DNA from 2 places in the Butyrivibrio sp. WCE2006 genome. Region 2 is predicted to be linked to the other one. Evidence: riboswitches for the same ligand, from Rfam matches in the RefSeq annotation. Region 2 holds a riboswitch; the other holds the start of a gene.

Region 1 (6,303 bases), on a different contig from region 2:
TTTTATTATTTCTCTTTCATTGCAGACAAGAGGAATTCCGGTTCCAACTATGATCACTCCGATAAGACTATCATTTTTCAGGTCGATTCCTTCGCTGAATATTCCGCCCATCATACAGAAGCCAAGAATACTCTTTGATGGCTCAATCTCTATCTCCATATTAATTACACTGGACAGATCAATATCATTACCTGCTGTGAATCTCCCTATAAATTCTTCCCTCTCTTCTTCGCTCATGATTTCATTCTGAACCAGTATCTCCTGAGCATCCTCATCATAGTATTCCTGTTCAAAAATGTAGCCCACTTCATCCATAAACTGCCTGGACGGGAAGAAAATCAGATAATTCCCATTTTTTCCTTTAACAATGTCATTTATATATTTTGCAATTTTCCTGTACTCTTCTTCTCCTCTTCTTGTATACCTGCTTGTGACATCTCCGGCTATAAGCCTTGCGCATCTTTTGCTGTCAAATACTGAATGTGCATAAATCTCATAATCCTCAGGTTTTCCACCAAGAAGCTTTTTATAATATTGAATTGGAAGCATTGTTGCAGAAAAAAGTATCGATGACTTTGCTCTCGTCATGCAATTCACAAGATTATCCGACGGATCAACACACAGAAGCTTTATTTTAAAATTCTCTTCTTCGTTATTCTCTGCATATATCACATACTTATCGTTTATGAGTTCATATATATTTGCAAATCTGGATATTTCAAAATAAAAATCGAGTATATCATCACGGTACATGCCTTCAGCATGGTCTTCCAGCCAGGATGATATAACAGAAATAATCAGATTGATTTTCTGCATAATCGGAGTAATATCCTCAAGAACTTCAGCAAAATCCCCTTCCTCCATAATATTTTCCATCTCGGAAGAAAGCCCTCTCACCAGGGATGCTATTTTGGGATGAGCCTCAGATATCAGCGCTTCAAATGTTGTAAGCATATCAAGATAGAGCTCTGCGCTGTACATATCTCTACCCCTGTCAAGAAGATTATGTGCCTCGTCAATCAGAAAAATATTATTACCGGCACTTCCTGATGCAAAAAATCTTTTCAGATAAATAAAAGGATCAAAAACATAGTTATAATCGCATATAACCGCATCCGCAAAAAGGCTCATATCAAGAGAAAGTTCAAAAGGACATACCTTGTGCTTCATTGCATACTTAACGATAGCATCTCTGTCAAAGGTGTCGCTCTGTGTAAGAAGCTCATATATACAATCATTAACTCTGTCAAAATGACCTTCCGCGTAAGGACATGCAACGGGATTGCAGTCACATTTATCAATAAAGCAGATTTTTTCTTTTGCCGTAAGCGTCACGGTTTTGTACAACAGTCCCTGGCTCTTTCTCAATAGCTCGAAGGTCTCCTCAGCTACAGTCCTTGTAATAGTCTTTGCTGTTAAATAAAAAATACGCTCTGCCTTCTCCTCACCTATTGCCTTTATTGCAGGAAATACCGTACTGAGAGTCTTACCGGTTCCTGTAGGTGCCTCAAGAAAAAGCTTTCTCCCATGATATATGGTCCTATATACACCTGCTGCCAGCTCCTTTTGCCCCTCTCTGTAGGTGTACGGAAACTGCATTTTATGTATTGAATCATTTCTAAGACTATCCCAGGTTGCCGTAAATTCTGCCCAGCGATGATACATATGGATAAGGTCCTCAAACCATTTGATGATTTCCTCATCCTTATAATCTTCTTCAAAATATTTAATCTCTTCACTGTCAAAATTGCAGTAGGTGATCCTCACACTGATTTTATCAAGACGGCGTTCCTTAGTGATAATGGCCGCATAACACTTTGCCTGTGCCAGATGAACAGGATCAGGGTCCTTTATATTTTTAAGGTCTCTGTAAGTTCCTTTTATTTCATCAACAAGCAAGGGTTTACCTTTTCTCTCCATAACCCCATCTGCTCTGCCATCTATAGTCAATATGTAGTTTTCACTTGGATATGAAAAACTAAGCGGGACTTCCGCCTGATATTCCGATCCCATGCTCTTTTGAATTTTGCGGTGTATCCTGCCGCCCTCCTGCATGGCTGTATCCGGTGCATGATGAATTCTATTGTCCAGATTACCTGACCTAAGAAGAAACTCTACTAAGCTTCTGACTGATATTTTTAATTCTTTCATAGTTTTCTATAATCAAAGAGTCTTATGTTATTTTTTCGCGCATTTGCATTTATGCAACATCTACATTATGCGCCGAGCGCGGTTGCTGAAGGCAACATATTCCTATCGCGCGAGTGCGCATCCATAGCGGAGCGCTTTTTATGATATAGGAATTTCGGAGAAATTTCCTCTCATAAAAACACTCCCCATGACATTATATCATGGGGAGCCCGTGTATCAGATAATTATTTATAACGCTTGGCACATCGTGCCGTTTATTTATAACTCGCTATCGTCTGTTTAGTAATTAGCAAGCAATTGCATGCTGACTAAGATATGATTCAAAATCCTGGTTGAATCCACTATATCTAACTGTAAGTGGACAATCGAAGTTGAGCCCAAAGACACCAAGAATGGACTTAGCATCTACTGTAAAACGATTGTATGAAACGTCAATATCGAAATCGCACTTAGTTGCAGCGTTAACAAAATCCTTTACCTGATTCGGTGTTAATTTGATTATCTTCTTCATTTCCATAGTCTTTTTATCTCCTTACTTTGATGATTATATCTCAAAAATTTGAAAAAATACTGTAGGTTTTCTTATGATTTTCTTAAGATTTTCTTAAAACGATTAAGTTCTATTTATTTAGGCAAGTATCAAACTAATTAAATCATGGTTAACTAGCAATTTATTAATTTTTATTTTAGATTTAAACCAATCTATTTATAATTTATTCAATTTTTTTCTTGCGTGATGAAATAAAAAGCGTTTTAATCATAAATATAATTTTAGAGAGGAGCATTGTTATGGAAAATCTTATTATTCCCAAGGATTATACATCCGCATTAAATCTCCACGACACGCAGGTAGGAATCAAGACAGTTAAGGACTTTTTTCAGAATACCCTTTCCGAGAACCTTAACCTGCTTCGTGTTACAGCGCCTTTATTCGTGGCCCCTGAGTCAGGATTAAATGATAATCTTAATGGTGTTGAACGCCCCGTTGCCTTTGATATTCGTGAAGAGAATGAGCGCCAGGCGGAAATTGTACATTCTCTTGCTAAATGGAAGCGTTATGCGCTTAAAAAGTATGGCTTTAAAACAGGCGAAGGTCTCTATACAGATATGAATGCTATTAGAAGAGATGAGATTCCCGATAACATTCACTCCGTATTTGTAGATCAGTGGGACTGGGAAAAAGCGATCCGTAAGGAAGACCGCAACTTTGATTTTCTTAAGGATACTGTCCGCACTATATATAAGGTACTTAGAAAAACAGAAAAATATATGTCTATTCAGTATGACTATATTGAAGAAATATTGCCCCATGATATTTTCTTTATAACCTCCCAGGAGCTTGAAGATATGTATCCGGGCAAATCTCCCAAGGAACGTGAGTATCTGATCACCAAGGAAAAGGGTGCTGTGTTTATCATGCAGATCGGTGACATTCTCGCTTCAGGAGAAAGACATGACGGTAGAGCTCCGGACTATGATGATTGGGCACTCAACGGTGATATTCTTGTTTATTATCCTGTTCTTGATATTGCTCTTGAGTTATCTTCCATGGGTATCCGTGTTGATGAGGATTCTCTTAAGACTCAGCTTGAAAAAGCAGGCTGCACTGACAGAGCAGAGCTTCCTTTCCAGAAGGCCATTCTTAATAAGGAGCTTCCTTATACCATTGGTGGCGGTATAGGTCAGTCAAGACTCTGCCTTTTCTTCCTCAGAAAAGCACACATCGGCGAAGTACAATGCTCTCTTTGGGATGAAAAATATACAGACTATGCAAGAGAAAATGGTATTCCTCTTTTGTAATTTATAAAAGATGTTTTGACATTAATTTTACTCAAAAACAAGTTGACAACATCTAAAAAATGGCATTAAATAAAGTCGAATGAAATTTAAAATATTATTATAATTATTTTTGCTAGGGGAGCGCTGCTGAGATGATGGTTTTCCATCGACCCTCACTACTTGAACCAGGTAATACTGGCGTAAGGAAGCATTTATCTGATATCACATTGTGATTTTGATGAATCCAAAACCTCCCTGATGCAAAAAAGGGAGGTTTTTATTATGTCACTTTTCTTAACACAGGTAGAAGATACCTACGAAATCACACCGGCTGGTTATGGTCTGTTTGTATTTCTACTGATTGTAGCCCTTGTAGCCGCATGCTTCTTTACCGGAAATGATAAAAAGAATCATTTCTCCGTTAAGCAGCTTGTATTTGCAGCAATGTCAGTAACTCTTGCAATGATAACCTCTATGATCAAGGTATTCGAAATGCCTATGGGTGGTTCCATCACACTCTTCTCAATGTTCTTCATCACATTCATCGGTTATCTTTATGGTCCAAGAGCAGGCCTTACATCCGGAATTGCATACGGTCTTCTGCAGCTTATCATGGGTCCTTACATTATAAGCATTCCTCAGCTTATCTGCGATTACATACTTGCCTTTGGTGCTCTTGGTCTTTCAGGATTCTTCAGTAACTCCAAGCACGGAATGATCAAAGGTTATGTACTTGGTATTGTTGGAAGACTTGCATTCTCCGTACTTTCAGGCGTAATCTTCTTTGGTCAGTACGCTGCAGACTATGGTATGCATCCTTTCACTTACTCTCTTGCATATAATGGTCTTTATATCGGCGCTGAGGGTATCCTTACAATCGTACTTATCAGCATACCCGCAGTTAAAAACGCCTTTAACAAGATCAAATATATGGCAAATGAAAATGATGTCAGAGATAAATTAAAACTCGCATCATAAAGCAATTGTTTCACCAAGGGTGAAGGAGTAGATAATTCTCTCCTTCACCTTTTTTTGTGTAATTCTCTCAAGGGCCTTCTGATAGTAGTCAAGCTGAACCCTGTATTTATCTGCAAGCTCACCTGCAGTCTTTACTTTATCTGTCTTATAGTCAAGAAGGACAATATTATCGCCCTCTTCAAACCATACGTCTATTATTCCCTGAATAAGAACAAGCTCACTCTCAGGAAATTTCGTATTAACTTCATCCGCGTTTATCCCCATCATAAAAGGAGACTCCCTGTGCAGCTTACCAAGCTCCATAGCTCTCTTCATCCTTGAACCGACTTCACTGTTACAAAAGCCAAGAATATCCTCATTGTTTACACTCCTATGGGCACCCTCAGGTATCTTCCCTGCTTCCTCCATTTGCTTTATCCATGAAGTAAGATCTGAAACAGCCTCATCAATATTTGTATCCTCACTGCCATATAAAAGCTCCATGACTCTATGATAAATAGTACCTCTTGCAGCACCGTAGGCCTTTTTCTCAGTGCTGTCAATAAAGCCCGGAACAATCTCTTTTTCAGGAATAAGCTCATAGGCAGGCTCATTCTTTTCCTCAAGCCTTGCCTTTTTAAGCTCTGTAACGGTAGTTTTTACATAAAGATCTTCATAGTCCACAAAGGCATATTTATAACTGAACCTGTTCTCAAATTTCTCAATAAGCTCTTTCTCGGAAGAAGCTGCATTTGAAGTAAGTGCATTGAGTCTTACTTTTGCAGTTACCTCATCAGTTATTTTTTCGGCTGTAAGTTCATCCATTGACACAAGCCTGAACGAGAATGGGACCACATATTCTTCAATCTTATTGCAGTCAACCTCCATCTGCCTGCAAAGTTCTTCAAACCGTGGATGTCTTGCCAATGCCATAAGCACAAGCTCCTGATATGTGCTTGCAGAATTCCTAAGATAATACGGTAAAAGATACGGCTGTTCCGACTCGGCTGCTACCCTGTTCCTATAACTCATCAGCTTTTGCAGCTTACCATTAAACTCACTTTCTGCAACATTCTCTCCTATGTCAGCTTTAACCTGGCCTGTCATAATGAGCTTATCCTTGGCTCTTGTCATGGCAACATAAAGAATACGCATCTCCTCCCCAAGGATATCTGTCTTCATAAGGTCACTCATTACGCTTTTTCTGAGAGTTTTGTATTTTACTCTGTGTTCAAGATCCATTGCATTTGAGCCAATACCCATGTCCACATCAAGGACTACGGACCTATTGGTATCCATATAATTAAACTTCTTGGACATACCTGATAAAAATACAATAGGGAACTCAAGTCCTTTACTCTTATGAATACTCATAATTCTGACTACATCTGCATTTTCATCCATTATATTTGCTTC
Region 2 (6,303 bases):
AAGGATTTTCCTCTCCTGTCATACTCATCCATGCAAAAACGAGGGAGCCTCCTCTTGAAACTATATTCATCTTCCTTTTATGCTTCTTAATCTGCTCAATTGTCTTTCTTGTTATTCCACAGTGAAGAGTTACAAAATCCACACCATCCTCTGCGTGAAGTCTTACAACATCAATGAAGTCCTTAGCTGTGAGTTCAGATAAATCCCTCTGATAATGGATTACGCTGTCATATACGGGAACTGTTCCAAGCATAACAGGACATTCCTCAACAAGCTTTTTTCTAAAAGGCTGAGTATTTCCATGAGATGATAAATCCATTATTGCATCAGCTCCCATATTTACTGCAGCCATAACTTTTTCCATCTCGATATTGTAATCCTTGCAGTCTCTGGAAACTCCAAGATTTACATTGATCTTTGTCTTGAGCATGGAGCCTACGCCCTTTGCCTTAAGACACTTGTGGTTCTTATTTGCGCAAATAGCAACCTGACCTTTTGCCACCAGGTCCCTTATTTCTTCAGGAGTTCTGTACTCATCCTTTGCAACCATCTCCATTTCTTTTGTGATGATTCCTTTTCTTGCTGCGTCCATTTGAGTTGTGTATGTACTCATAAATATTCCTCTTTTCATTTATTTAATTTCTGTTTTTGTGACAAATTCCGTGATATAGCGGTCCCCTGCCATGTCCAAGTTTAAGTCCTGCTCTTATGCAGGCCTCGATATATTCTTTTGCACTTTTAACGGCATCTTCAAGGCTCATCCCTTTTGCAAGGTTTGATGCTATAGCGCTGGAAAGCGTGCAGCCTGTTCCATGAGTGTTTGGATTATTAATTCTTTCACCCTCGAAAGTGATAAATTTCCCATCTTCAGATTTTCTTGTTTCGAAATCGTCTTGCAAAGTATTTTTCCCTGTGACAAATAACAAATCATTACTCTTTTCATCGCCTTCAAAAGTGCTGTGTCCACCCTTTATCAGTACATTGCACTTGTAACTGTAAGATATGGTTTTAGCTGCCTCTTCCATATCCTTACTTGATTTAATATCAATACCGCAGATTCTTTTTACTTCCGGTATGTTAGGTGTTATGAGAGTGCACTTTGGAAAAAGCATTGTTTTCATATATTCAAGGTCTGATTCCTTGGATAAATCTGTTCCGGAAGTGGATTTCAAGACCGGGTCAAGTACAATATTTGTCAGCCTGTATTTATCAATGGCTTCCACTACTGTTTCCATAATTCCTATATCCGGTAGCATTCCGATTTTTACTGCATCCGGCGTAATATCAGATAATACCGCCCGTAGCTGCTCAGCAACAAATTCCTTATCCACAGTAAGGACGCCGCTTACCCCCATTGTGTTCTGTGCTGTAAGCGCTGTTATCACACTCATCCCGTACACATCATGGGCTTCCATTGTTTTAAGATCAGCCTGAATTCCTGCCCCACCTGATGAATCACTTCCCGCAATTGTCAAAACTGTTTTCTGTATCACTTTTCCTCCTGCTATTCTAACTGCTTTTGCCCGGTATACAGTCTATCTTTGTTCATCCTGTCATTTTCGACCAGTTCATGTTCTCGCAAGAATAAAGGCAATCATCTCATTTCTTGTTACTTCATTCCAGAAGTTAGCGCCAGAAATCCTTCAACAAGTCCCTCGGCAACTTTCCTTGGATCGTCAGATTTCATTATGGCTGAGACCACACAGATACCTGCAATCGGCGCTCCCTTTAAAATCTGCATGTTATCCCTATTCAGGCCGCCTATGGCATTGGCCGGAATTGGAACTGCAGCGCAAATATCCTTTAAAGTGTCAACAGAAGTAAGTATTGTCTTCACCTTGGTTGTTGTTGGATAAATTGCTCCTACTCCCAGGTAATCTGCACCTTTCTCATAGGCTTCCTTAGCCTGCTCTACTGTTTTAGTAGTGGCACCTATGATCTTATTCTCACCGATTATAGCCCTGGCAATGTCAACAGGCATATCGCTCTGCCCAAGATGCACGCCCTCAGCATCAATCGCCATTACCACATCTATTCTGTCATCTACGATCAGCGGCACGTTATATTTCTTCGTAAGCTCATGGACTTTTGCTGCAAGCTCCATGTATTCCCTTGTGGATTTATCTTTTTCTCGTATCTGTACTATCGTCACTCCTCCGATCAATGCTTCTTCAATCTTGTGTAAAAAGCATTCATCAGAGAGCCCAGTGCTGTCAGTGACCAGATACAACCTTAATTTTTCACTATCTAATCTCATTTCTTCTCCAACTTAAACTAACTTTTTTTCAAAATACTTTCTGATTGTTGACAGATATATTGAAAATAACATTTTATGAAAGCTGCTCTATCCTCTCACGTCTTCTTACCGTCTCCAAATCAACTAATGAAAGCGCGTCGAGAAGGCCTACGAGAAAGCTTCCACAGCCTACAACTATTCCATCATTAACCTCAGAAAAGTGCTTTTTAGCTACGAGCTTTTCATAAGCTACTTCTCCTGCTATTCCGAAAAAGCTACAGGCTTTGACAACAGAATCTATGCTTTCCTTACGCGAAAGATAGGTTGCACATATTGCTCCAAGCATACATCCGGTTCCGGTAATGCTGCTCATGGCAGGGTGTCCGTTACTTACAAAAAATGTTCCTTCTTTTCCTGTGATAATGTCCTTTGCACCAGTTGCCAGAACTACCACTCCATATTTTTGTGAAAGCATCCCTGATGCATCTATGATATCGTTTTCATCAAGACTCTCTTCCGCATCTACACCCTTTCCTCTATAGGCTGCATCTGCTAAAGCCTTAATCTCCGAATAATTCCCCTTTAGTAAAAGAAACTGATTTTGACGATTATTTGTTTTTTCAAGAAGCTCTGACACAAATTCCCGCCTAAGCTTCGAGCACGCAGTACCTACGGCATCAATCACAATAGGAAGATGTCCCATCAGCGCTGCGTCATATGAAATCTTCATAGCTTCCATTCTGGTGTCCGATATATTACCGGTATTAATTAAAAGCGCTGATGCTGTTTCAGTAATCTCATAAACCTCAAGAGGGTGCTCAGCCATTATCGGCTTAGCACCCAGAGCAAGCACAGCATTAGCGCACTGCATCATTGAAATTGGATTTGTAATACAATGTATCAGATCTGACATTTAGATCACCTTTGCTTTAGTAGGTTCATTATTCATATCTTTTAAACTGTTCTGAATTTTTGAAAGAACTCCCGCTGCCTCAAGCCTTACAAGAAGCAAAAATGCAATACTTCCGCCAATAAGCGTACCCATGATAAAGGACGGAACATAGAAGAACCATGTAAGACCTTCTTTTCCCCATAAAAAAGTCATTACAGGATATGAAACTATGGCTCCGATTATTCCTGTTCCAATAATTTCTCCAAGAACAGCAGCAATAATTTTCCCTTTTGATAATTTGTAGAAAACACCTGAAAGTGTAGCCCCAAAGACCGCTCCTGTGAGTGCAAGTGGTGGTATTCCCATTACCAGCATTCTGATAATTCCGATAAGAAGTGCACATAAAAGTGCATACCCCGGTCCCATAAACACCGCACATGTAATGTTGATCAAGTGAGCCATGGGACACATACCCTCGATTCTGAGAATGGGGGATATTACAACTCCCAGAGCAACAAACATTGCAAGCATTACCATCCTAAGTAAATAGTTACTTTTCTTCATTTCATCCTCTTTTCTCAGACGGCGAATCCAAATTTCAGGCCAGAAAATAAGATAAGTGCTCTGCTAAGCCAAAAAGGAAATCCACTGGATATCCCATGAAATAAAAAAGAAAATCCACTGGGATATCCTAGAAAATTAAAAAGCGGAAGCACCGATCCGGTAACTTCCGCGAGTAAATTCCTATTATCAGGCATCCCTACGTTGGCATTATCCAAATCAGGTTCTCGGTCGAAGGTTATACCTTCCTCTCAGCCTGTAACACAAGCTCCCGTCTGTATATTTTTTTCATATTCTTTATACACTAACCAATATTTTTTTTCAAGTTATTATTTAAAAAATCCTTGACTACTTTTAATACTGCAGGAAGATCATTATCGTAACAATGAGTATCTCCTTTTATCAGCTCAAGTCTGCAGTCTTTGTAGAGGTCTTTTGCATCGATTGAATACTGCACCGGCACTGCCTCATCCTGATCACCATGAACTATCATAACAGGCTTATCAAATCTTTTTGCTGCATCCTCAATGTGAAGTGTCTGAGCTGCTCTCACATAATTGCCGCTGAGTGCTCTTCCATCCCAGGACATAAGCTCTTCAGGAATATTATCAGGATCAAAAGGTTTACCTAAAAGCTCGCCCTTTCTTGCACCATCAAGAATTACCAAAGCCGGTGAAAGTGAAATAAGTGCTTTTACTCTCTCCCTCTCCATGCCGGCAAGAAGCATAGCGGTAAGTCCTCCCTGGGAATGTCCGCAAAGATAGATATCTGTCACAAAATCAAGGCTTCTGGCATAATCTATAGCTGCCATTCCGTTAGATAACCACTTGTAAAGTGTATGGTTTCTAAACTCTCCTTCGCTGCTTCCGTGACCATACATATCAATTCTAAGAACAGCAAGTCCAACTTCATTCATAGCCTCCTGCACAGCTACAATATGTCTCTCCTCCATGTGTCCCGTAAATCCATGTATAAGCACACAAATAGGACACTTTTCAGGATTGCCTTTAGGCATATCCAGTTTAATATTCAGTTTAATTCCATCATCAGTTATGTACATTTTTCATACCCTCCAAAATATCTATGTGAATTCTTGTGGACTATTTCCGCTTTTACTCGCAAGAAGTCATGAGCTTATCCATTGAATCCCTGAATATCTCATCATGATCAAATGCAAGATCAGAAAGAGTCAGCGAAAGATCACCATTTTCCAATCTGAACTCCCCATCCTTTTCAGAAATAGAAAACCACTTAGCATCTGCGGCGTCATCTCCTGCTATGGGCTTAACCTCATCCTCATTTACGCAGGCAAGAAAAGCAACAGATACCGTCCAGTCTCTGGGATCTCTACCGGGCTTGCTATACACTCCGACTAGCGTAAGAGCCTTTAAATCCATCCTGATTCCTGTCTCCTCTTCCAGCTCCCTGGATGCTGTTTCTTCTATTCTCTCTCCTGCCTGTGAAAAGCCACCAGGCAGCGCCCATTTCCCAAGACAGGGATGATTGCCTCTTTTTATAAGTAATATCCTGTTACTCCCTGCACCCTTGGCAACTATACATATATCCGATGTAAGTGATGGTTTCTTCCACTTGTCAGGATTATAATTTTTCAGATATTCTGCTTCTGTTAACCCGTTTTTATCTACTTTCTCTAAAACTTCACTCATTTCTACCCTCCGATAACATGTCAGTACACTTGTTTTTTGCAGTCAGAAATTATTTTACAAATGTTATGACAACGTTTCAAGTGGTCTTATTTCTGAGAATAGGCAGTATACTTTTTCAAAAAAGAATCCAACTTAAAAGAATTAAATATCCAGTGCAGCATAGTAACCCTGGTAAACAGCATTAGTAATATTTGAGACCCTTCCGGCATCACCGATTACCCTGACAAAGGGCGCTGTGTCTTTTAGTTGCTCTACCTGATCAATACTCGGCCTTTGCCCAAGAGCACAAATTACAGTCTCTCCGGGAATGAGCACCTGTTTTCCTTCCCTGTTTTCGCAGATTATGCCTGACTTAGTTATTTCAAGCCCTTTCACACCCGTGTGAACCGTCACATATTTCTCGATTTCAGCGAGCAGTAATGGTCTGTGCCTGACATTGGCATCCGGAGCAAGTCGGTCCTTCATCTCTACTATGTGAACGTTTTTCCCTTCCATTCCGAGGTGAATTGCACATTCACATCCCGCGAGTCCTCCGCCAAAAACTACAACGTCATCAGCAACTTTATCTTTTTCCTTATAATAATTATTCACCAAAACTACATTGTCTCCATGAATTCCCTTGATCGGGGGAACAATGGGGCTGGAACCGGTAGCTATTATTAGCGCATAGGGCTTCTCTTTTTCCAACAAGTCCTCTGTGACCCCGGTTCCGGTAATAATCTTAGCTCCTGCCTGCTCCGCAAGGTATCTATATGTATTAGAAAGCTCGTACATCTCATGTTTAAAGGTAATGCCCTGCTCGCTCCTAAGTATTCCCCCAACTTCGCTCTCTTTTTCATACAGAGTGACATCATGCCCTCTTCTTGCCGCAGTATATGCAGCATATAACCCTCCCGGGCCTCCACCGGCAACTATTACTTTCCTTTTCACAGAAGACGGCATAACCT

What was found. A riboswitch is a leader RNA that binds a small molecule or an ion and turns the genes downstream of it on or off. The one in region 2 is predicted to bind thiamine pyrophosphate.
Region 1: another riboswitch for thiamine pyrophosphate. It lies ahead of T501_RS14300 (energy-coupled thiamine transporter ThiT); the one in region 2 lies ahead of thiW (energy coupling factor transporter S component ThiW).

Annotation. Positions count from the first base shown of each region.
Region 1 covers NZ_JNKH01000028.1:15,992-22,294, reverse strand. The annotation lists gene T501_RS14315 (helicase C-terminal domain-containing protein) at 1-2,151, opposite strand, end outside; gene T501_RS14310 (HPr family phosphocarrier protein) at 2,438-2,668, opposite strand; gene asnA (aspartate--ammonia ligase) at 2,941-3,951, shown strand; TPP riboswitch at 4,056-4,154, shown strand; gene T501_RS14300 (energy-coupled thiamine transporter ThiT) at 4,213-4,908, shown strand; gene addA (helicase-exonuclease AddAB subunit AddA) at 4,903-6,303, opposite strand, start outside.
Region 2 covers NZ_JNKH01000039.1:16,797-23,099, reverse strand. The annotation lists gene thiC (phosphomethylpyrimidine synthase ThiC) at 1-613, opposite strand, end outside; gene thiD (bifunctional hydroxymethylpyrimidine kinase/phosphomethylpyrimidine kinase) at 636-1,493, opposite strand; gene thiE (thiamine phosphate synthase) at 1,610-2,257, opposite strand; gene thiM (hydroxyethylthiazole kinase) at 2,331-3,149, opposite strand; gene thiW (energy coupling factor transporter S component ThiW) at 3,150-3,692, opposite strand; TPP riboswitch at 3,868-3,972, opposite strand; gene T501_RS16535 (alpha/beta hydrolase) at 3,994-4,749, opposite strand; gene T501_RS16530 (NUDIX domain-containing protein) at 4,802-5,356, opposite strand; gene T501_RS16525 (oxidoreductase) at 5,498-6,303, opposite strand, start outside.